2 regions of the Planococcus notacanthi genome follow, and region 2 is predicted to be linked to the other one. Evidence: predicted binding sites of a transcription regulator. Region 2 holds the regulator's gene; the other holds the start of a gene.
What was found. The regulator LexA, encoded in region 2, represses DNA repair genes until DNA is damaged. The targets are predictions, from matches to a motif close to CGAACATATGTTCG.
Positions count from the first base shown of each region.

Region 1: the regulator LexA is predicted to act here: its motif matches at 8,080-8,093, upstream of QMA01_RS16530 (carbohydrate kinase).

Region 1 is NZ_JASDCQ010000006.1:31,447-43,333, reverse strand. It holds gene map (type I methionyl aminopeptidase) at 1-289, shown strand, start outside; gene QMA01_RS16570 (tryptophan-rich sensory protein) at 400-1,134, opposite strand; gene QMA01_RS16565 (M3 family oligoendopeptidase) at 1,329-3,128, shown strand; gene QMA01_RS16560 (GNAT family N-acetyltransferase) at 3,130-3,678, shown strand; gene QMA01_RS16555 (DinB family protein) at 3,766-4,248, shown strand; gene QMA01_RS16550 (beta-class carbonic anhydrase) at 4,256-4,822, opposite strand; gene mreBH (rod-share determining protein MreBH) at 5,312-6,319, opposite strand; gene QMA01_RS16540 (hypothetical protein) at 6,503-6,643, opposite strand; gene QMA01_RS16535 (aminopeptidase) at 6,729-7,961, opposite strand; gene QMA01_RS16530 (carbohydrate kinase) at 8,109-9,203, shown strand; gene QMA01_RS16525 (pseudouridine-5'-phosphate glycosidase) at 9,200-10,111, shown strand; gene QMA01_RS16520 (FAD-dependent oxidoreductase) at 10,223-11,530, shown strand; gene QMA01_RS16515 (class I SAM-dependent methyltransferase) at 11,527-11,887, shown strand, end outside.
Region 2 is NZ_JASDCQ010000001.1:600,120-612,006, forward strand. It holds gene QMA01_RS02780 (hypothetical protein) at 565-753, shown strand; gene QMA01_RS02785 (hypothetical protein) at 901-1,332, shown strand; gene QMA01_RS02790 (hypothetical protein) at 1,394-1,588, shown strand; gene QMA01_RS02795 (class I SAM-dependent DNA methyltransferase) at 1,686-2,420, shown strand; gene lexA (transcriptional repressor LexA) at 2,482-3,102, opposite strand; gene yneA (cell division suppressor protein YneA) at 3,268-3,585, shown strand; gene QMA01_RS02810 (YneB family resolvase-like protein) at 3,582-4,235, shown strand; gene QMA01_RS02815 (DUF896 domain-containing protein) at 4,294-4,527, shown strand; gene tkt (transketolase) at 4,615-6,618, shown strand; gene QMA01_RS02825 (YneF family protein) at 6,934-7,176, shown strand; gene QMA01_RS02830 (hypothetical protein) at 7,309-7,590, shown strand; gene QMA01_RS02835 (alpha/beta hydrolase) at 7,618-8,598, opposite strand; gene QMA01_RS02840 (hydroxymethylglutaryl-CoA lyase) at 8,611-9,510, opposite strand; gene QMA01_RS02845 (acetyl-CoA C-acetyltransferase) at 9,592-10,776, shown strand; gene QMA01_RS02850 (YqkE family protein) at 10,789-10,998, shown strand; gene QMA01_RS02855 (MFS transporter) at 11,116-11,887, opposite strand, start outside.

The sequences.
Region 1 (11,887 bases), on a different contig from region 2:
ACAAGGCTTGTTTGTCATTAAAAACCTGACTGGCCATGGCATCGGGAAATCACTGCATGAAGCTCCTCAGCACATTTTGAACTATTATGATGCATGGGAAACGACCATCCTGAAAGAAGGCATGGTACTTGCAGTAGAACCGTTTATCTCACAGAAAGCTGAACATATCGTGGAATCAGGAGACGGCTGGACATTCATCACACCGGACCAGTCATTGGTTGCGCAAATCGAGCATACTGTGCTTGTGACAAAAGGCGAACCGATTCTTTTGACTAAACTGGAAAAATAACTGGCGCATAAATCGAAAAAGGGATTCGGGGTTTTATCCGGATTCCTTTGCCGTTTTCAAGCCAATAAAAAACGGTAGACAAACTCGTAAAACGGAGTTTGTCTACCGAATCAGTGAACTGCCTCGGCAGTTCTTTTTTTAATTAATAGAACACCGGTTAATATAACGCCACTCAAGAACAAGGCAGCAGTTGTCACCAGCATTTCACCTGTACCGTGTTTAACGGCGATTCCAATAAACGCCCAGATAAAGACCAGTGCAAAGGGAATATCGAAATGATGGAAACGGATATGCAGTGCCAGCGCAGTTGCAACAGTCAACATGATGACGGTCCACAGCTGGTCACTGAGCCCCCAGCCGCCCCAATTGTGGTAGGTCAACACAAAGCTGATGTTGGCGATGGTTGCCACACTGATCCATCCCATGTTAACTGAAATCGGCAGCCGTTCTGTGAACTTTCTTTCCGAGTTGCTGTATTGCAGGTAAAGGGCGATCAATGCCACCAAATAGCCGAGCATCGCGGCGATGGACCAGATGAAAAATTCATAATGCCAAAGCAGCAGCCAGCTGATGTTAAAGACACAACTCAAAACAAAGAACAAGACAATTTTAGATGAAGGGGTTTGTCCCTTTCTTAAATTCACCCAGAAAGCGATGATCCAAATCGCCAGCAATAGATAGATAATAGACCAAATTGAAAATACATAACCGGCTGGCGTAAACAGGACCAGAATCCGGTTTGAAATTTCGCCGGTTGTTTGGCCATTCAGCGGCAAAATGTTTGCTAGAGCATTTGTGACAATCACGGCGAGAAAAGCGATTGTCATAAGCAAAATACGAATCATGCGAAATCCCTCCTTCTTTTCAGTATACCTGTAGCCGTTTCAATCAACAATTAACCATTTCCAAAAGATTCCCTAAAAATGGCGATAAGGTGAAGAGTTTATGGGAGGGAGTGGAATATTGTTCCGGTTCCGGAATAAAAAATGTTATACTAATAAGTGTTTTTAGAAAATTTAGTTTACCAGGGGGAAAAATTATGACAGTCAATTATCCGGAAGTATGGGATTTGGATACATTATTTCCAGGAGGCAGCGAATCACAGGAATTGCGTCAGCATATGGATGACGCGGCCACAAAGCTTTCTGGGTTCGAAGAATCGGCCCAACAGTTCGAAGTTCCTTCTGCAAAAGAAGATGCACAAAAGGTAGCTGATCTGCTGGAACAGATGAGCTTAATGATGAAGCACCTAAGCCAATCCGGTGCATTTATCGGCTGTTTGATGGCCCAAAATACACAGGATAAAAAAGCGGCGATTCTGGATAGTGAATCTTCTTCTTTATCAGCTCGCTTCCAAAATTCCTTCCAAAAAATTCAGCAGGATTTGGCGAAGACAGAAGAAAGCGTTTGGGCAGAATTGTTGAATGAAGAACCTTTGCGCGACTTCACTTTCGTTTTGAATGAATGGCGTGAAGAAGCAAAGATGTTGCTGTCTGAAAAAGAAGAAAGCCTGATTACGGCATTGAGTGTAGATGGCTATCATGGCTGGAGCCAGTTGTACGATATGTTGGTCGGAGAGATCAACGTTACTGTTACAGTCGACGGCGAACCAAAAACCTTATCGGTTGGGCAAGCCAATAATCTAAGTTCCCATAAAGATGCTGGAGTCCGTAAAGAATCTTATGAAAAATTAGAGGAAGCTTGGACAGATAAAGAAGAATTCTTTGCGAAAACATTAAACTCCATCGCTGGCTTCCGTTTAGAAACGTATAAAAAGCGCGGTTGGGATAATCCGCTCCAGGAACCGTTACATATCAATCGCATGAAAGAAGAAACATTGGACGCCATGTGGGGGGCAATCAGCAAGAACAAGCAACCTTTTGTGGCGTATTTAAACCAGAAAGGAAAATTACTTGGAAAAGACGGACTGGACTGGTACGACGTAGATGCACCGGTAACGGAAAGCACACAGCAGTTTTCCTATCAGGAAGGTGCAGAATTCATCCTTAAGCAATTCGGGAAATTCGGACCGGAATTGGAGCAGTTTGCACAGCAGGCATTTGAAAAGGGCTGGATCGAAGCGGAAGACCGTCCGAACAAACGCCCTGGCGGATTTTGTACGGGGCTGCCATTAAGTGAAGAATCCCGTATCTTCATGACTTATAGCGGATCGATGTCCAATGTGGCAACTCTGGCACATGAACTTGGACACGCATTCCATACCTATGCACTGCGCCCTGTGCATTCATTGAACCGCTCTTATGCGATGAATGTTGCAGAAACAGCATCCACATTCGCTGAAATGATCGTTGCGGATGCGGCAGTAAAAAATGCGCAGTCCAAAGAAGAGAAAATTGCGTTGCTGGAAGATAAAGTACAGCGCAGTGTCGCTTTCTTTATGAATATCCATTCGCGTTTCCTGTTTGAAACCCGTTTCTATGAAGAACGCAAAAATGGCGTCGTTCCCGCTTCTCGGTTGAACGAATTGATGGAACAGGCACAGAAGGAAGGATTTGCAGGCGGATTGGCGTCAACCCATCCTCATTTCTGGGCATCCAAGCTGCATTTCTATATCACTTATGTGCCATTCTATAATTTCCCATATACCTTCGGCTATCTTTTCTCGTTAAGCGTTTATGCGAAAGCAATTGAGGAAGGAACCGGCTTTGAAGAAAAGTATATGGCTTTGCTTCGTGATACAGCAGTGATGTCAGCCGAAGACTTGGCAATGAAGCATCTGGGCGAAGATATTACACAACAGGCGTTCTGGGAAAAAGGAATCGCTTTATGTGTCCAGGATGCCGAGGAATTTATTTCGCTGACATCTGCTGAGGTTTGATATGAATTTGCTTTTCGAGGGGAAGACCTGTTATTTGCGCAGCTTGGCGATTGAAGACGCAGAAGAAATGGTGCAATTGCTGCTCCGAAACCGGGATTACTGGTCTATCTACGAACCGCGCCACCGGGACAGCTATTTTTCTGCAGCTGTTCAGCGGGAAAAAATCCGCGAGTCGATTTATCAGGCAAGGGAAAACCGGGAGTACAGTGTGGGAATTTTTGAGCATGAGACGAATAAGTTGATCGGCCATATTTCTGTATACAGCGTAAAGCGAATGCCTTTTCTAAGCGCTTTGGTCGGCTATTCAATCGATGAAGCTTATATCGGCAAAGGCATTGCCACAGAAGCGGTAAAGTTGATGACTGCTTTCGGCTTTGAACAGCTTCGCCTTCACCGGATCGAAGCATATGTATCTCCTGAGAATATCGGTTCTATCCGTGTATTGGAGAAAACCGGGTTTCGTCAGGAAGGCTTGCTGAAGGAGTTCCTTTACATCAATGGCGAATGGAAAGACCATTATTACTATGCCATGATTGAAGACGAGTTTTGAAAGGGCAAGGCCACCTATAAAAAATGGTGGAAAGAGATGCAACGCTGGTTTGAAACGTGAATAAAAGCGGAGGAAGGTGTGCAGAAGATGAATAAAGATAAATTATTCTCTTATCATAAATGGGCGACACAGGCCTGTTTGGAGCACGTTCAAGGGTTTGGCGAAGAGCTTTATCAAAAAGAAGGAGCGAATTCATTTTCTTCGATTCAGGCGACGGTTGCCCATGTCATTGGGGTGGAAAAACTATGGCTGATGCGGATGAATGGTGTAGAAAAGCCGGTATTTGAACATTATGATGTGGAGACGACTGACAAAGCGATAGAAGCGTTTATGCTGCTCCATGCAGAAATGGAATTGTTTTTCGCTTCATTATCCGAAGAGCAGTGGCAGGAGACACTCTATTATCAGAACATGCGTGGCGACAATCTGGCTACTTCACGCGAAGATATGCTCTTTACGGTTGTTAATCATGCCAGTTACCATCGAGGGCAAATCACATCTTTCCTCCGTCAATTCGGCAAAGAAGGAATTCCGCTCGATTATATTTATTTCCAAAAACAAAACCGCTGAGAAATTCTCAGCGGTTTTCGTTTCCATTGATGACGACATCCAGTTTTCCAGTCGTCGGATCGATCACCAAACCGTGGACCGGAACATTCGGATCCAACAACGGATGGTGGCGAACCATGTTGACACTGTGGGTGACACTTTCTTCAACATTATCGAAGCCGCGGAGCCAGCCTTCCAAATCAACTCCGGAATACTCCATCATATCGATGGTCTTTTGGTCCACGCCCCGTTTTTTAATCTTCTCGAGCATTTCATGTGGTTTAATATTAGACATGCCGCAATCGTGATGTCCAATAATGTAGATTTCGTCTGCATTCAATTCATATACGGCTACCAGCAAACTGCGCATAATGCCGCCGAATGGGTGATTGATGACAGCACCGGCACTTTTGACGATTTTGACGTCACCGTTTTTAAAATTCATCGCTTTTGGCAGCATTTCAAAAAGACGCGTGTCCATGCATGTCAAAATAACGACTTTCTTGTCAGGAAACTTGGTGGTCATGTACTCTTCGTAACGCTTTTCTTTCACAAACTCTTCGTTGTACTCCAAAATTTCATCTAATAAAGCCATTATACTTCCTCCTTGTCGACTACTACTTTTTAAGTTTAATCCAAATTTCTGAAAAATACGAATCGAATTTGCCGTTTCGAAAGAAATAAGGAAAAAAGTCATTGCGCAACGCTTCGGATTTAATAAGACCTTGCCTTTTATAAAACTGTACGTAGGTAAATTAGAACAGTGTTTTTCACGAGGATTCAAGAATGAAAAAACGGAAAGCAGTTCCGCGTGCTTCGGAGTGTTTTCCGTTTTTCTATATCCAGCTCCAGCGCCCAGGTTCTAGGGACATAAGCCAATCCGGCTGTGCGGCAAAGGACGCCGCTTCGCCAGCTCGTCTTATGCCCTTCAAACCTGCACGGGCGCTTTCGCTTTTCTTAGTGTCCAGCTCCAGCAGCCAGCCCCTCGAGTCGCTTCAGCCTTACCAGCAATGGCAAAGACCGCCATTACCGGTAAGGCTTTCAGCGCTTGTCGTGGCAAAACGGCTGCTTCCGCTTTTCTATATTAACGCGACATTTTCTCTAACTGCTTAATCATGTTCAGCGACAGTCCTGTTCCGATGGCGACTGATTCCAGTGGTTGTGGTGCGATATGGACGGGCACTGAGATTTCTTTTGAAAGCCATTCCTGCATGCCTTTCAATAAAGCACCACCGCCTGAAATGACAACGCCTTGGTCAACCATGTCACCCGACAGTTCAGCTGGACAATTCTCCAGTGTTGCGCGGATGCATTCCAAAATGGCGGATAAAGATTCTTTCAGCGCTTCTTGTGTTTCAAGAGAGCTGAGTGTAATGGTTTTCGGCAAGCCGGTCATGATGTCACGGCCGCGGATTTCCATGTTCTCTGTTTCATGGGAAACAGGAGCATAACCGATTTCCATTTTTATATTTTCAGCAGTGCGTTCACCGATCAATACGTTGTACTGTTTGCGGACATACTGGATAATATCTTCATCCATGCGGTCGCCCGCAACTTTAACGGTGTTGGAAGAAACCACCCCGCCAAATGAAATGATTCCCACTTCTGTAGTACCGCCGCCAATATCTACAATAACACTCGCTACCGGTTCGCTGATTGGAAGTTCCGCGCCTATTGCAGCAGCTACAGTTTCTTCAATTAAGTGAACGGTTTTGGCGCCGCTCTGTTTCACTGCGTCGTGGATAGCACGGCGCTCAACTTTAGTGGCACCGGAAGGGGTACAGACCATCACATTGGGTTTGCGATAAGCACTTCCAAGTTGTTTGGCCGCTCTTTGCATGACCGCTTTCAGCAGATCAAGAGTGGCATCAGAGTCGGCGATGACGCCGTCTTTCAGTGGGCGGATCACCAGGATGGAATCAGGTGCTTTGCCAAGCATAGCTTTCGCTTCAGTGCCGATCGCCAGCACCGCACGAGTTTTTGCATCCAAGGCGACAACAGAAGGTTCATTGATGATAATGCCTTTTGTTTTTGTGTAAACGAGTATATTTGCAGTTCCTAAATCGATACCAATATCTATTGCAGAAAACATACGTGAATTCCTCCTATGAATAAAGACGCTAACTAGTTCGGATTTTACCATTACGAGCTGTGGAGTGGAAGAGCAGAAGGGACCTAAAGAGCCTGGGAATTAGATAAAATACACACATTTGGCAGTGCTTTTAGTGTGAGGAACATAAAAACCGGCTTCAGAGAAGAAGCCGGTTTTTATCGCTCAGTATTTTTTTTCAGGCGTTGGGTCTACGTGCTCTGCATCGTGCGTGTGAAGCTCTTTTCCAAGGAAATGGAGAAGTGTAAAGAAAAACATGAAAATTACGGCCATGAAGCCGAGTACGACAGTAATGTCATAAAACATAATGATAACTCCTCTCTAAACTGTAATTATCAATATTAAGTATACATGATTCTGGTCTAAAAAATAAGTGTCGAATTATCGAGACTTAGAAAGCCCAGTTGCCACCGCGGAAAATCGGTTCGCGGCTGCCATCTTCCAGGATGCCATCAATGTCCATTTCGGACGAGCCTATCATGAAATCGACATGGGTAATACTTTGGTTTAGGCCGTTTTTCAATAGTTCTTCCTGAGACATGGTTTTGCCGCCTTCGATACAGAAAGCATAAGCGCTGCCGATAGCAAAATGGTTGGAGGCATTTTCGTCGAACAACGTGTTGTAGAATAAAATATTTGAATCGGAAATTGGCGATTGATGTGGAACTAATGCAACTTCACCAAGGAAATGAGAACCTTCATCAGTAGCAACCAATTGCTTCAGGACATCTTCGCCATGTGCAGCTGTTACATCAACGATTTTTCCATTTTCGAATGTTACTTTAAAGTCATCAATAATATTGCCGCCATAGCTTAGGGGCTTTGTACTGGAAACATAGCCATTTACGCCTGTTTTATGCGGTACAGTAAAGACTTCTTCGGTTGGCATATTCGCCATGAAAGAATCGCCTTTTTCGTTGATTGAGCCGGCTCCACACCATAGATGGCCTTCTGGAAGAGCAACTTCCAAGTCAGTTTTAGGTGACGTATAGTGAAGTTTTGCATATTTTTTGCCGTTCAGATAATCGACTTTGGTGTGCAGCAAGCGATCGTGTTCTGTCCAAGCCTCAATCGGTTGATCAAGATCAGCACGTACAGCTTTGAAAATAGCATCCCAAAGTTTGTCGATTTGTTGGTCAGCCGGTACATCTGGAAACACTTTAGCTGCCCATTTTTCAGAAGGGGCTGCGATAACGGTCCAGCTGATTTTATCAGATTGAACATATTGGCGGTATTTGCTCAAAGCCTGTCCAGTTGCTTTTTGTGAAGCAGCAATGCGCTTCGAGTCAATGCCAGTCAATAGGTCAGGGCTTTGAGACACCACGCTGATGAAAGCAGCGCCTTGCTCTGCCAATTGCTCGCGTTCCTGTACTTTCCATGCTGGGAAATCAGAGAACGAATCTTCCGGCGCTAATTCAAAGCGCAGGCGAGAGATCGTATCGTCGTTCCAGTCTACAAAAACTTGTTTCGCTCCGGTTTCATAGGCCTTTTGGGTAATTGAACGGACCAAAGGTGCTGCATCAATGGAAGCGGCGATATAAAGCGGCTGTCCGGGTTGAATATTTACTCCTACTTTTACCGCCAGTTCAGCATAGCGGGATAATTTTTCATTAAAAGATGTCAAATAAATCTCTCCTTTCATCTCTTTCTATAGTAGCAATTTTCTGTAACTGCCTGCAATGATTTATAACGATATACGAAATATATTTTGCTTGCATTTTCTGTTATAAAAGTTTATGATTTAAACAAATGTTTGAGTGGAGGTGTGATTATGAATCAGAAAGAAGTGGAAGTGCTTGAATTGATCCGGCGCAACCCGTATCTATCTCAACAGGAAATGGCAGAACGCCTAAACATGTCCAGGCCATCACTGGCCAATTTCATTTCCAATCTCATGCGTCAAGGGAAAATCTTAGGCCGCGCTTACGTACTGCCCGAAGAACAGACGGTCATTTGCATCGGCGGGGCAAATGTCGACAGAAAATTCCTGATGGAACGTCCCGCGCAGATGGGAACATCCAATCCGGCTTCCGTTTCCGGCAGCGTCGGTGGAGTAGCCAGAAACGTCGCGGAAAATTTGGGGCGCCTCGGCCATTCAGTCAAGCTATTGTCGATTGTGGGAAATGATCCGGAATGGAACTTAATCGAAACCGCTTCCAGCCAATTCATGTCGACTGAAATGACAAAAGCAGTCGACGGATTGTCAACTGGAACCTATACAGCGATTTTGGAACCGGACGGCGAAATGCTGCTGGCAATGGCGGATATGAAAATTTATGACTCTCTGACGCCAAGCTATATTGCTAAAAATGACAGTGTTTTATTATCATCTGCCTTTCTGGTGATCGATTTGAATTGTCCAGTGGAAACGGTGGAATATGTTCGTCAGTTGGCCATCATCAATAACATTCCACTGGCAGTCATTCCGGTTTCAGCTCCAAAAATGGACAGGCTCGGAACAGATTTGGCCGGCATCAGCTGGCTGATTCTTAACCGCGATGAAGCAAGCAGGCATTTGCAGATGCCCATCAATTCCATAGAGGATTGGCATCAGGCTGTTGAACAGCTGCTGAGTCAAGGTGCGGAAGCAGTTGTCATCACCGGTGGAAAAGAAGGAGCCGTAGCCGGAAATGCAGACGGCATCACACATTACCAGGCGATGCAAGTCGACCAGGTCATTGATGTGACCGGTGCAGGAGATGCATTTTCCAGCGCCATTGTCCACAGTGTAATGAATGGGAAGGAATTTGAATCCGTTATCCATTCAGGAATGGTGAATGCGGCAAAAACTCTTCAAAGCAATGCGACTGTAAGACGAGAATTGACAGCAGTACAACTACAAAAAGAACTGGAGGAATTACAATGACATCAATGATTTCTTATTCAACTGAAGTACAACAAGCAATGGAGGACAAAAAGCCGATCGTGGCACTCGAATCGACGATCATTTCACACGGTATGCCTTATCCCCAGAACGTGGAAACGGCACGCGTGGTAGAACAGATTATCCGTGATAATGGTGCAGTTCCTGCAACAATCGCCATTATGGACGGCAAAATCAAAATCGGTTTGTCTGATGAAGAACTGGAAGTGCTTGGCAATAGCCCAGGCGTTTCAAAAGTATCAAGAAGAGATATCGGCCAATTGATCGCCACGAAAAAAATCGGTGCTACAACTGTCGCTGCAACGATGATTTGTGCAGAACTTGCAGGCATCCGTGTTTTCGCAACAGGCGGCATAGGCGGGGTGCACAGGGGCGCTGAGACGACCATGGACATCTCAGCTGACTTGGAAGAACTTTCGAACACAGGAGTGGCTGTTGTTTGTGCAGGCGCAAAATCCATTTTGGATATCGGCTTGACGTTGGAATACCTGGAAACAAAAGGGGTTCCAGTCATCGGCTATCAAACAGACGATATGCCGGCATTCTACACACGCTCAAGCGGCTTTGATCTGACATTCCGCAGTGATGATGCTGCTGAACTGGCTGAAGTGCTGAAAGCAAAATGGGATCTGGGCATTACAGGCGGAGCGGTAATCGCCAACCCGATTCCAGCTGAACATGCACTGGAAGACTCATTCATCAATGGCATCATCACTCAAGCCATGACTGAAGCGAATGAAAATGGCATTTCCGGAAAAGAAGTCACGCCTTTCCTATTAGGGAAAGTCAAGGAATTGACGGAAGGCAAGAGTTTGGTCGCGAATATCGAACTGGTCAAGCATAATGCAAAAGTCGGAGCCGAACTTGCGGTCGCTTACAATAAACTTTAAGAATAAATTGTGAAAAGAAGTCCATTCGTGGACTTCTTTTTTTATTGGGGAGGTTTATTGGGTTTTCACTATCCTAAAGGTAGGGTAAGGAGAAAGAAGGGGATGAAGCACATGAAAACTGATGTATTCATCGGCGGGGGTGGAATCGGTGGATTGACACTTGCACTGAAATTGGTGCAGCGTGGAATCGATGTGGTTCTCGCCGAACGGATGGCTGTAAAAGCACCTACCTATAAAGGGGAACTGCTGCAGCCGAAAAGTATGCAGATATTCGACAGCCTTGGAGTATATAAGAAAATATGTGATCGCTCTAATGAAATTAAAGTTTTGGACATGCTGGAACTTTCAAGTTCTCTCCAAGTAAAGGACCAGGCATTTATGGATTATAGCGTGTTGCCCGGCAAGTACAGTGCAGCTTATATGATGCATCATGAGGAATTGAAGTCTGTTATTTTAAAAGCTGCCTGTGAATATGAAAACTTTCATTATTTCAAAGGAACGGCCTGCAAAGGATACGGAGAAAATACAGCGTTGCTTCAAAAAGGAACCGAAAAGTTTGAAGTGGAGGCGGAATTTTTCTTCGGTGCTGAAGGGCGTTCGTCAGTCACTAGGAAAGCCATGGAAATTGAAGTGAAACAGACCACCTACAATCATCATTTTCTGACGGTGACGTTTCCGCGTGCTGAAAATTTTACAGACGGTCAAATCATTTCTACATACAACCGTTTTCTGGGGCTTTTCCCGCTGCCTGATAATCAGGTGCGAAGTGTTTACTTGATACCGCCAGGCGATTATAAAGAACTCAAGGAAAAGCCAATCAGCCATTTCCATAAACTGTACACGGATTTAGCGCCTGCGGTAGATGGTTATGTCCAGCAATTGACGGATTGGAAGAAAATCCAGTTGATGATTCCGGTAATGTATCATGCGGATTCATATGTGAAAGGCAATAAAGCTATCATCGGTGACGCTAGCCACGCTGTCCATCCAATGGCCGGAGAAGGCATGAATATGGCTATACAAGATGCGGATATACTAGGCGAATTAACCGCAGATATGTTCAAAGAAGAAAAAAAAGACGAAAGCAATTTAAAGTGGTACGAAACCGTCCGCTATAAGCGTGCAGACCATGTGATACAACTCAGCCACTTGGCAGCTTTGGCCTATTCTTTTCCATTTAAACCGGTCAGCTACATCCGCCAACGGACTTTCGAGCGCATGGAAGAAGACCCAATTCTTCATTTTAAGCAAATGTTGAATGTTTCGGGCCTTGGGATGTGGAAAGAAAACGTTCGAGATCGTTTCATACAAGGAGGCATCATGCCCGTCCGCATAAAAGATTTAACAAAAGACACAAAAGAATTAAAGTATTATACACCAGAAGAAGATTACCCATGGAAAGCGGAGGGACTCAGATGATCGATGTCATGAAGATGTTTAAAGCAAGAATGTACATGAAACGAAATGAACCTTTTTTATATAGTTGGCATGCATACGTCGGATATGAGCTTGATTTGTTTAAAGCCTTCGATCGCCCTATGTCCCAATATGATGTAGCCGATGCGCTGCAATTGGACGAAGATTTATTGAACCAGTGGGTGAATGTTGGCGTCTCGATCGGCCATCTCAAAGAAGCCGGTAGAAACCGATATAAAACCTGGAATGCATGGAAGCTGCCGAAACCGAAGGGCAACAATTCCTCGGGTGTTCTGCTAAAGGAAATGATGGAGTTGCATATCCCGACCTTGCTGAATTACCCAGAGATGATGCGCAAGC
Region 2 (11,887 bases):
CAAAGAATCTCGGATTTACTGAACCGTTTCGGAGATATTGAAAGAACCCTGCTGATTCGTCGTACAGACATCTTTACTCTGCTCGAAAATGAATGGATAGGCATGGGCATTGAAGACACCTTGAAACTGGCTAAACGGCCATTAGAATATAAATTATTTAAACAATCAACATTGGAAAAGATACTGAAGAGATCGATAAATGAAATTTTTGTCGATTGGAGCCTCAAAGCCGATAAAGGTTATGCTGTTCTGACTCTATAGAAAAGTAAACATGAAAACAGTTTCTCCTCGGAGATGCTGTTTTTTTATGTGCTGGCAAAGAAAGATTCCAGAGGCAAGCGGATATCTCCTTGTCTTGCTGTTGCTTGAAAATATCCTGATTCTAACTAAACAGGCTTAATGAAATTTATGATGAAAATATGCAGAGTATGCGAAGAATACCTTTTTTTATAGTTTACAGCCGGCGAATTAAGGTTATAATTAGTTGCAGCCTGAAAAGTTAATAACTCATACTGAATTTTTCTTTCTCTTGAAAGAAGAAGGATTTTGTGGGAGGCGATTAATTTGAGGAAAATCCAAGGACTTTCGAATCTTGTAGAATATTTGGAATCAGTGAATTATCCATTGGCTGCAGAGCAGATTACAGATTTAATGTCGAAAAGAAAGATTCCGCACCGCAAAGCATTCCAAGACACTGTGATCTTTAATTTAGAACACATTGACTGGTGGATTGCTGAGCAGCAGAAACGATGATTAATTGATGAACATGCTTGAGTAAAAGAAATAACCTTGTCGTCCGTTCTGCAAAGAACGAACTGCGAGGTTATTCTTTTTTGGTAACTTTATACACTTTTTTGCGTCTACTGTTATAATAGTCTAAAAACGGAGGGGGAATCGGCTATGCGCTTTTTAATGTCTATCATTGTTTTTTTAATCTTCTTTTCGTTTGCAGGCATTGGCACATATGTTATCGGACCCGATTTGTCGACCGACCGGCTGGTTGCCGAGGCGACAGAAGAGCTTCGGAACAACGGGCAAATGGAAAAAGTGGTGGAATATGTTGAAAGTGATCCACAAATGCTTGAATATGTAGAAGAAGCCAAAATTGCAGAGGAAGAGAGTATGCCTTTGCCATTTGAAACAACTGGAGATGCAGCGGGTACAGTCATCAAAAAGGTCGGCATTGCGGATCTGGCTAAAATGAAATCGGGAATTGAAGATGGCACGATGTCAGCAGACGAAGTGATTCAGAAGCTTGAAGAGGATTTGAATGAAGAAGAGCTGCTTGCCCTGAAAGTGATCGTATACAAGGAATTATACAAACAGCAATAATAAAGGATATATGCTAAACTGAGTCACGAAGATAAAGTAAAAGTTTAAAGGAGGCTATTGCATGAAACCGTTTCGCGTAGAGTTTTATTTTGATCAAGGCAATACCATCGTACACAATGTCCAGGCTGTAGATAAAGAATCGGCATTAAGCAAGATTCCTTCCAATGGCACTTATGAAATTTCAGATGAACAAACAGGCAATATTTATCGCATTACTATCAATTTAGTTAAATATATTATCGTCAGCGAACTGTAGAAGATTTTTTCTCGGCAAGCTGCACTTGAGGTGTTGCTTGCGCAACTCCTTTTTTTAAAAGATTTTTTGCATGACAATTCAATTGGGAGGCAAATGAATGGAGTTCAGAGGATCGAGTGCTTACGAGGAAAAAGATTTTTTGAAGAATTTTCTGCAAAGAAGAAATCGGACGGAGAGCCCTAATAACAGCATTGAAAAACCAATAATCTATGGCTTGCTTGGCAACTTTCAAAACCAGGATATACTCGATTTAGGATGTGGAGATGCTTTATTCGGAAAAGAACTGTTGGAAGCAGGAGCGCATTATTATCATGGTGTGGAAGGGTCTGAAGAAATGATCGACTTAGCGGCTGCAAATTTGGAGGGTGCCAATGCCGATCTGACATTGGCAATTATGGAGTCATTTGTTTTTCCTGAAAATACCTATGACATCGTCTCCTCTCGACTAGCCATCCATTATTTACCGGAAGTGGACGAACTATTCCGAAATGTATATGAATCCTTAAAAGCTGAGGGGAAATTTGTGTTTAGTGTGCAGCATCCACTGACGACCTCATCTTTTTCAAGTAAAATGTCAGGAGAAAAAAGAAGCAATTGGCTGGTGGACGATTACTTTAAAGAAGGAGAACGGCACGAACCGTGGATCGATAAAATTGTCGTCAAGTATCACCGAACCATTGAAAGCTATTTTACCTCTTTGACAAATGCGGGATTTAGCGTAACGAATGTTCGGGAAGGGAAGCCCGAGCGTCAAAATTTCAGTTCTGATGAAGAGTATAGTAGGAGAATGAGAATTCCTGTAATTTTAGCTTTCAACTGCCATAAACGCTAAAATGAAATTGTTTACATAATAAAAATATCCATTAAAAAAACCGGGGATTTCCCCGGTTTTTTTAATGGATTTGGCGATAAACGCCTACAACTTTACCAAGAATCGATACTTGGTCTACAATGATCGGATCCATCGATGAATTTTCAGGCTGAAGACGGAAATAATTTTCTTCTCGGAAGAAGCGTTTAACTGTTGCTTCATCCTCAGTCGTCATTGCGACAACAATGTCCCCATTATCCGCGGTCTGCTGCTGCTTAACCACTACATAATCTCCGTTCAAAATTCCGGCTTCGATCATACTTTCACCCATGATCTCCAGCATGAAGATGTGATCATCTTCAGTGCCATAACTTTGCGGAAGCGGGAAATACTCTTCCACGTTCTCAATTGCTGTAATAGGAACACCGGCAGTTACTTTACCGATTAAAGGAACATGCAATACCGGACTTTTATCGATTAACGCTTCGTCAGTGCTTATTACTTCAATGGCTCTCGGCTTGGTTGGATCCCGTCTGATCAAGCCTTTGCTTTCAAGACGTGCTAAATGCCCATGTACAGTCGAACTGGATGCAAGACCGACTGCCTCACCGATTTCGCGTACGGATGGCGGATAGCCTTTCAGCCGAACTTCCTCTTTTATAAATGACAGAATGTCTTCCTGGCGTTTGGATACTTTTTTCAACAGTTTCACCTCATTTGAGTAATTCTACTTGATTTCTACCAATAGTATACCAACTCGGGCATTGAAATGCAAACATAGGTTCGAATTTTATTCTTGACAAAAACACCTGTTCGCATTAATATGAGAACATACATTCCGAACATAAATTCTTAGGAGGCGGTTCAAATGACATTCATTCGACAAAATTCTTATCTTATCGCATTTTTCTCATTAATTGTGGTATTTACTTTTTACGCAATACTGTCCCATAATACAAACAGTACATCAATGAGCCAAGTTGAAATAGAAGAAGGCGACACGCTTTGGACTTTAGCTGAATCTTTCAGTGGCGCGACTCCCCATCATGAATGGATAGAGGAGATTATGAAAGAAAACAACCTTTCTACTCCAAAAATCATTGCAGGACAATCCCTTAAGATTCCAAGCGACCAATTGAAATTTGCTCCTGATGAGACCATTAAATTTGCAGGTGATGCTGAATGAAGAAAAATGCATTAATTTATTGCCGTGTCAGCACGACCAAAGATACGCAGGAATCCTCCCTTGAGAGACAGGAAGAAGAACTGATGAAATTTGCGTTTGAACAATCTTATAAAGTGGATGGTGTATACACCGATCAGCACAGTGGATACGAAATGGATCGTGACGGTCTGCTTGAAATGCTTAATTGCATCAAGGCAGAAAAAATCGATGCCGTTTTTATTCAGGATGAAACGCGTTTGGGCAGAGGGCATGCACGTATTGCTCTTTTGCATGTCATGAAGAAATATGGCGTGGAAGTTTATACCTTATCGGATATGGGGCCAATAGCCCTTAATGATATGGATGACATGGTGCTTGAAATTCTGGCAATCGTTGAAGAATATCAGCGCAAAATACATAATGCCAAAATCAAGCGGGGCATGAAACGCGCTGTGGAAAATGGCTATAAACCGGAAAAAAATCTAAAAGGCAAAGGCAATCCTGATGGACGGGAACGCTTGGATTTGCCTATCGATCAAATTGTCAGCCTGAAAACCAATGGGCTGACTTTCAGTGAAATTGCTGTAACCCTGCAAGGATTCGGCTACCAAGCGAGCAAGGCGACGGTTCATCGGCGATATAAGGAATACGAAAAGCTGATGAAAGACTAAAACATTGCAGAAACCTTACTTTTTTTGTACCATATGAAAAGAAGAAAGGTGGATGTCTATGTTATCACCAGACAAATTAACTAGAATTAATGAACTATCACGTAAATCGAAAACGACTGGATTATCCAAAGAAGAAGCAAAAGAACAATCTTCTTTGCGCCAGGAATATTTGCAAACGTTCCGTAAAACGATGCGTGGAACAATTGAAAATGTAAAAGTAATTGACCCGAATGGGAACGATGTAACACCAGAAAAGGTCAAAAATATTCGAGAGAATAAGTATTTGAATTAAATACTTATTCTCTTTTTCATTGTATTCTTTTCTATTGTTGACTAAACTAGAAAGGGATTATATTTTTGTTTGAGAGAGGATGTTACTATGTCAACCCACGCAGATCAACTTGCAGTGACAACAATTCGTACACTTTCCATCGATGCAATCGAAAAAGCAAATTCTGGTCATCCAGGATTGCCAATGGGCGCAGCTCCAATGGCATATACTTTGTGGACTAAGCATATGAACCACAATCCAAAAAATCCGGATTGGTTTAACCGTGACCGTTTTGTGTTATCCGCTGGACATGGTTCCATGCTTCTATACAGTTTGCTTCATTTAAGCGGCTATGGTTTAGAAATGGATGAAATCAAAAACTTCCGTCAATGGGATTCAAAAACACCTGGACATCCCGAATATGGCCACACTACAGGCGTTGAAGCCACGACCGGTCCACTTGGACAGGGAATTGGTATGGCGGTCGGTATGGCAATGGCTGAGCGTCATTTAGCAGCTACTTACAATAAAGAAGGCATGAATATCGTCGATCACAACACTTTCGCTTTATGCGGTGATGGAGATTTGATGGAAGGCGTTGCCGGAGAAGCTATTTCTCTTGCAGGCCACTTGAAATTAAATAAATTGGTTGTTCTATATGATAGCAACGACATTTCGTTGGACGGTCCACTCGGCAAGAGTTTCTCTGAAAATGTTCAAAAACGTTTTGAGTCATACGGCTGGAACTATTTGCGCGTAGACGATGGCAATGTATTGGACGACTTATCAGAAAAAATCGCACAAGCCAAAGAATCTTCAGACAAACCGACATTAATCGAAGTCAAAACCGTTATCGGTTACGGAGCTCCGAACAAATCAGGTAAAGCAGACGCACACGGTGCACCGCTTGGTGAAGATGAAATGAAATTGGTTAAAGAATACTACGAGTGGACTTTCGATCAAGATTTCCATGTGCCGGAGGAAGTATATGAAACTTTCCAACAGGCAACTGAAGAGCTTGGGGCAAAAGCTGAATCACAATGGAACGAATTGTATTCACAATACGAATCAGCACATCCGGAATTGGCGGAACAATTGCAGATGGCGATCCGTGGAGATCTTCCAGAGAACTTTGATGCAGAGTTCCCGACATATGAATTCGGTAACAAACAAGCAACTCGTTCTTCTTCAGGAGATATGATCAATGCAATCGCTAAAACAGTTCCTTCCTTCTTCGGGGGAAGTGCTGACCTTGCTGGATCCAACAAAACGAACATCAAAGGCGCTGGCGATTTCGACGCTGAACATCCTGAAGGACGCAATATCTGGTTTGGTGTGCGTGAATTTGCAATGGGAGCAGCCTTAAACGGTATGGCTCTTCATGGCGGACTTCATGTCTTCGGCGGAACGTTCTTCGTCTTCAGTGATTATGTCCGTCCAGCAATCCGTCTGGCTGCATTAATGGGGCTTCCTGTCACTTATGTCTTCACACATGATAGCGTAGCTGTAGGCGAAGATGGCCCAACACATGAACCGGTTGAACATTTGGCTTCTCTTCGTGCAATGCCGAACTTGAGCGTTGTTCGTCCCGCTGATGCCAACGAAACAAAAGCGGCATGGCGTTTGGCGTTGACGGCGAAAACTACACCGACTTTATTGGTTCTTTCTCGTCAGGACTTGCCAATTTTGGAAAACAGCGCAGAACTTGCAGAAGCTGGCGTGGAGAAGGGTGCATACGTTGTGTCCCCTGCTGAAAATCCACAAGCGCTATTGCTTGCGACTGGATCGGAAGTTAGCTTGGCTGTAGCTGCACAAAAGCAATTGGCTGAAGAAGGAATTGCGGTTTCTGTCGTTTCAATGCCATCATGGGATCGTTTTGAAAAACAGGATAAAGAATACAAGCAATCCGTCATTCCAAGAACTGTCAAGAAACGCCTGGCTATTGAAGTCGGTACTTCATTCGGTTGGGATCGCTATACAGGCGACGAAGGCGATATTCTTGCAATCGACCGTTTCGGTGCAAGTGCACCGGGAGATCGCATCATGGAAGAGTTCGGCTTCACAGCTGACAATGTTGCAAACAAAGTGAAAAACTTAATCAACGAAAACTAATATGGAAGGGCTGTCCCAAAAGATCATGAAAAATGACTTTTAGTGGGCAGCCTCTTTTTTATTTGATGAGCAGTGGAAAAGGTGAAGTTTCACTTTATCCCGCTTTAACGGGCAGTATGGTCTCCTGCTTTGACAAGCAGGAGATCCACTGACCGTAAAAGTCCGATTGGTTCAACTAACAATCAGTAAGGGGGAGACCCCTACTGATTGAAGTTTCACTTTATTATTTTCCTCCTTATGGTCACAATTACTTTTTTATAGTATAATCCATTGTGGTGCACTACTTATTTACGCAACACGAAGGAGGTAACAAGAATGGATACATGGATCTGGATCGTAATCGTTATCGTGGCTTTACTCGCAGGTGTTGCACTTGGATTCTTTATCGCACGTCGATATATGATGAAATATTTGCAAGATAACCCACCAATCAATGAAGAAATGCTGCGAATCATGATGATGCAAATGGGACAAAAACCGTCTCAGAAAAAAATCAATCAAATGATGACTCAAATGAATAAAGCGTCAACCAAACCTAGCAAAACTGCTAAAAAATAAAAAGTACTCTTCGGAGTGCTTTTTTTATTTTGTTCGAATCTGCTATTAGAATTTCGGATTTCGGGTATTGAGCCAGTAAGATGCCAATTTTTGATGGCGGCTTGTATGCAGAAATCAAAGGAGGAATTCAGGATGGCGGAAAATGAAGAACTGTTGTTTTATTTACCGGTCATTGAAGAAGATGACAAGGAAGCAGGGAAGTTTCATCTTGAAAGCAATCAATTGAAAAAGGCTTTTCCCGTCTCATTGGATAAGATCGATGATTTGGTGAAAGATATGACAGATTATAGCTTAGATACAATCGAACTCCACGTTACCGGTATTGTAAAAAGTGGACCGATTACGGAATTGTTCATTGGCGCTGAAGGGCAGGCAGGCATGAAGTTGGTCCTCAACAAAAAGAAGAAACCATAATAAAAAGCACTCCGCGGAGTGCTTTTGTCATTTTACGATAGACACGGCCGAATTTGCTGAGATAGTGTGTAGGTCCTGTTGTTTAGGCGTCAGTAAATCATACTTCATCAGGAAATTTGCAACTGCCTCTTCGTATTGATCAGGGTTGCTGTTGAAAGATTGCGCATGTGCGCCTTCTTCAAACATTTTCAATTGTTTTGGTCCTTCTTTTAATGCATAAAGTTCCTCACTCATTTTCGCCAGGACAAAATCATCATGAATACTGTGTATGAAGAGCACAGGTTTTTTTATATTGGCTACTGTTTCCCTCGGAGAAACAGTAGAAATGGAATAGCCATCACGCATTTTCATGAACAAACTGGCGAGTCGCAGAGCCAAAGTTGTGCGCAGGGGAGTCGTGGTTTTCATGACATGCAGAATCTGTTCATAAATGTCGGAATAAGCGCAATCAGAGATGTAGAAATCTGCGGTGTCCTCCATACCGGCGTAAAGCAAAGTTGTAGCAGCCCCCATGGATTCACCGTGGATGCCATAAAACAGCTCATCACCAACATGCAGTTTTAATGCAGCTACGACAGCTTTCAAATCGATTTTTTCAAAATGTCCGAAACTGGTTGTTTTTCCTCCGGAATCTCCATGGCGCCGATGGTCATAAACCACCGAATTAAACCCTAAACGCTCAAACATCCGTGCGTACTTAAAAGAATTGACTTTCGTTTCGGTCACGCCATGGCAAATGATGACATAGCGATTAGTATCGTGAGGTTCGAGAAAAATAGCTTTTATCGGGTAGCCATTCTCGGATTCGATCCATTGCTCACTTTTAGGGACATTGGCATACCAGACTTCATCATAGCGTTTAGCGCTCGTTTCCCTTTCTAGAATCAGCTTTTCATCTTTTTTCTTTACATACATCAGCCGGTTGCTGGCGATAAATCCCGCAACTGTAGCTGTTGCTGTAAGGACGCTTGATATAATGGCGGAAGTCCAAAGCAATCTTTTTTTCATGGCATAAGCTCCTTAAGGTTGGTTTTTATATAAGGTATACATGCCTGTGGCAACTGGATTGGTTACGTGGGGCTCGATTTTTTCGATGGCTTGACATAAAAGATTCTCATCAATTCCTGTATCGATGCCCATCCGGTGGAGCATATTGACGACATCCTCTGTGGCGACATTTCCGGTTGCGCCTGGTGCGAATGGACAGCCTCCGAGGCCGCCTGCAGAAGCATCAAAACGAGTGACGCCAGCCTGCAACGAAGCCAGTATGTTGGCAAGGGCCATTCTACGGGTGTCGTGGAAATGGGCTGTTATCAAAACATCTGGAAATGCTTCGATTAGTTTAGTAAACAGTTCATAACTTTCCTTCGGATTCGCCATGCCAATTGTATCGGCGACACTCAGTTCGTCGACTCCCCATTCCACAAATTGGCGGCATAAATCCAGTGTCGCTTCCGGTGATACCGCTCCTTCAAATGGACAGTAAAAGGCAGTCGATATACAGGCGCGGACAAAGATGCCTTGTTCTTTCAAGTTAAGAATCAACGGTTTTAAAGTTTCCATGCTTTCAGCCGTAGTTTTATTGATATTTTTTTTATTGAAGGTATTGGAAACGCCAACAAAGACGGCGAGTGATTGAGCTCCAGCTTCGAGAGCTGCATTGATGCCGCGTTCATTTGGTGTCAACACGAATTGGCGCCCGGTTTTTTTCGTCTGTGTGACGATATCCCGGGCATCACCCATTTGCGGCACCCATTTAGGAGACACAAAGGATGTCAACTCCATTTCCTGAACTCCGGCGTCCTGCAAAGCAGCTATAAATTGAAGTTTATTTTCAGTAGTAACAAGTTTTCCTTCATTTTGGAGACCATCCCTTGGTCCGACCTCGATAATTGTTGCATTTTTTGGTAAACTGAACATAATATCCCCCCTGCTTTCCATTGTATATAGGGAAGGGATAAAAGAGCAACTAACAGACAATCACTCAAGGGGGAAAAGTACATGTCACAGGAAATCGTTATTGTAAGCGCTGTCCGTACAGCGGTAGGTTCATTTCAAGGGTCATTAAAAGACGTGCCGGCTACACAATTAGGAGCGATCGTCATCAAAGAGGCGATCGGACGCGCCGGGATTCAGCCGGAGCAAGTTTCTGAAGTCATTATGGGGAATGTTCTTCAGGCCGGGTTAGGCCAAAATCCAGCACGCCAGGCATCCATCCATGCGGGGCTGCCGGAAACTGTGCCCGCTATGACCATCAACAAAGTCTGTGGATCTGGATTGAAATCTATTCAGCTCGCTTACCAGGCGATTTATGCTGGGGATGCAGACATTGTCGTTGCAGGTGGAATGGAAAACATGAGCCGTGCACCGTATCTCATGGAAAATGCCCGCAGTGGATTCCGCATGGGGGATCAGAAAGTAGTCGACAGCATGCTCGTTGACGGCTTGACCTGTGCATTCAATGATTACCATATGGGAGTCACTGCAGAGAATTTATGTGATCGTTACGACATCACACGTGAAGAACAAGATCAATTCGCTGCCCGCTCACAAGCACGTGCCACCGCTGCAGTCGAATCTGGCAGATTTGATGACGAAATTGTGCCAGTGGAAATTCCCCAGCGCAAAGGAGATCCAGTTATCTTCAAGGCAGATGAATACATTAAGAGTGATTCCAATGAAGCGCGTTTAGGAAAGCTGCGTCCGGCTTTCAAAAAAGACGGTAGTGTGACAGCGGGCAATGCATCAGGCATTAACGATGGTGCAGCTGCAGTTGTGGTCATGTCCAAAGCGAAAGCGGATGAACTTGGACTGACGCCGCTGGCAACTGTAGTAGCAAACGGCAGTGCAGGAGTTGATCCCGCTGTAATGGGAATCGGTCCCGTGCAAGCTGTGAAAAATGCCTTGAAAAAAGCCGATATGGCATTAGAAGACATTGAACTGATCGAGGCAAATGAAGCGTTTGCTGCGCAGTCGATTGCGGTTGACCGTGAGCTGAAGTTTAATCATGATATACTGAATGTCAATGGAGGAGCCATTGCGATTGGTCACCCGATCGGCGCAAGCGGCACACGCATTTTTGTCACTTTGCTGCACGAAATGATCAAACGTGACGCTAAGACGGGATTGGCGACTCTTTGCATCGGCGGCGGCCAAGGGATCGCAACGGTTATTAAACGTCCTTAAGGAGAGAGAGCAATGGCTAAAAGAAAAGAAGAATCCAACAGTATGCTGTCTGACGATGTGTTGGCAAAACTGAAGGAAACGAAAAAAGAATTGTTGAAACACGAACAGAAGTTGGAAGAAGAAAAAGAAGCACAGCGTTTATTCGAACGCAAAGAACGCGAGAAGAATCTATCATTTGCTGAACTTCTGGAGCGCCATGGAGATAAAGGGAATAAATTTTAGTTTTAAAAAGGAACACAATAGTTCTTATATGAAAAGGCAACGAATCTACTCATCACAGCAGCCAACCTCGAAAATTGAGGTTGGCTGTTTCTGTTTCAAGAAATCGGGTGGTTTGAACTATTTCTGTTGAGGGCAGTGAAGATAACGTGATTTGAGAACCAGAGATAGAACGAAAATGATAAACGCCAATATTGCAGAAACAACAAGCGCTGTTTGTTCTCCGTATTTATCGATGATAAAAGTGTAAAAAATGGGTGAAATCGCAGACAACAAGAAGCCAGGTACTAATAATTTTCCTACGGTGGCTCCGTAAGTATTGTGGTCAAACAGAATCAACGGCAGGGTTCCACGCGTAATCGTCATCAATCCGTTGCCGGCTCCGAAAAGAAATGCAAACAATAAAGCAGCTATAAGGAACCGGCCGCTGAGAAGTCCGCTGAAAAAACCAAGGGGCAATATACCTGAAGCTAAAATTGTCAATGAAATAGGATGGAGGCGGGCGCCGAACAGAACTTCGCAGACACGCGCAAAGGATTGTCCTATTCCCCGGAGAGTTGAAATCCATACTGAAAGAGCGGCGGTCAAACCGAGGCCGGCAAGAATAGTAATCATGTAAGTCGACATGGCAGAGTTCAAAATATTTAACAGCGTGAATATCAATGCATAGAGGCTGCCTGCGACCCATCGTTCTTTGTCTGCAGTAATGACAGGAAGGAGAGAAGGCGGCAGCTCCTTTTTATTATTGAACCGCTGTTTAGGAAGAGATAGATGCAAAGGGATGGTTAAAAGGGAAAATCCCGCATAAATTAGAAGAGCTGCTCTCCATCCGAAAGCTTCAGCTAACATGAAACCGACAGGCCAAAAGACGCTGGAAGCCAATCCGCCCAAA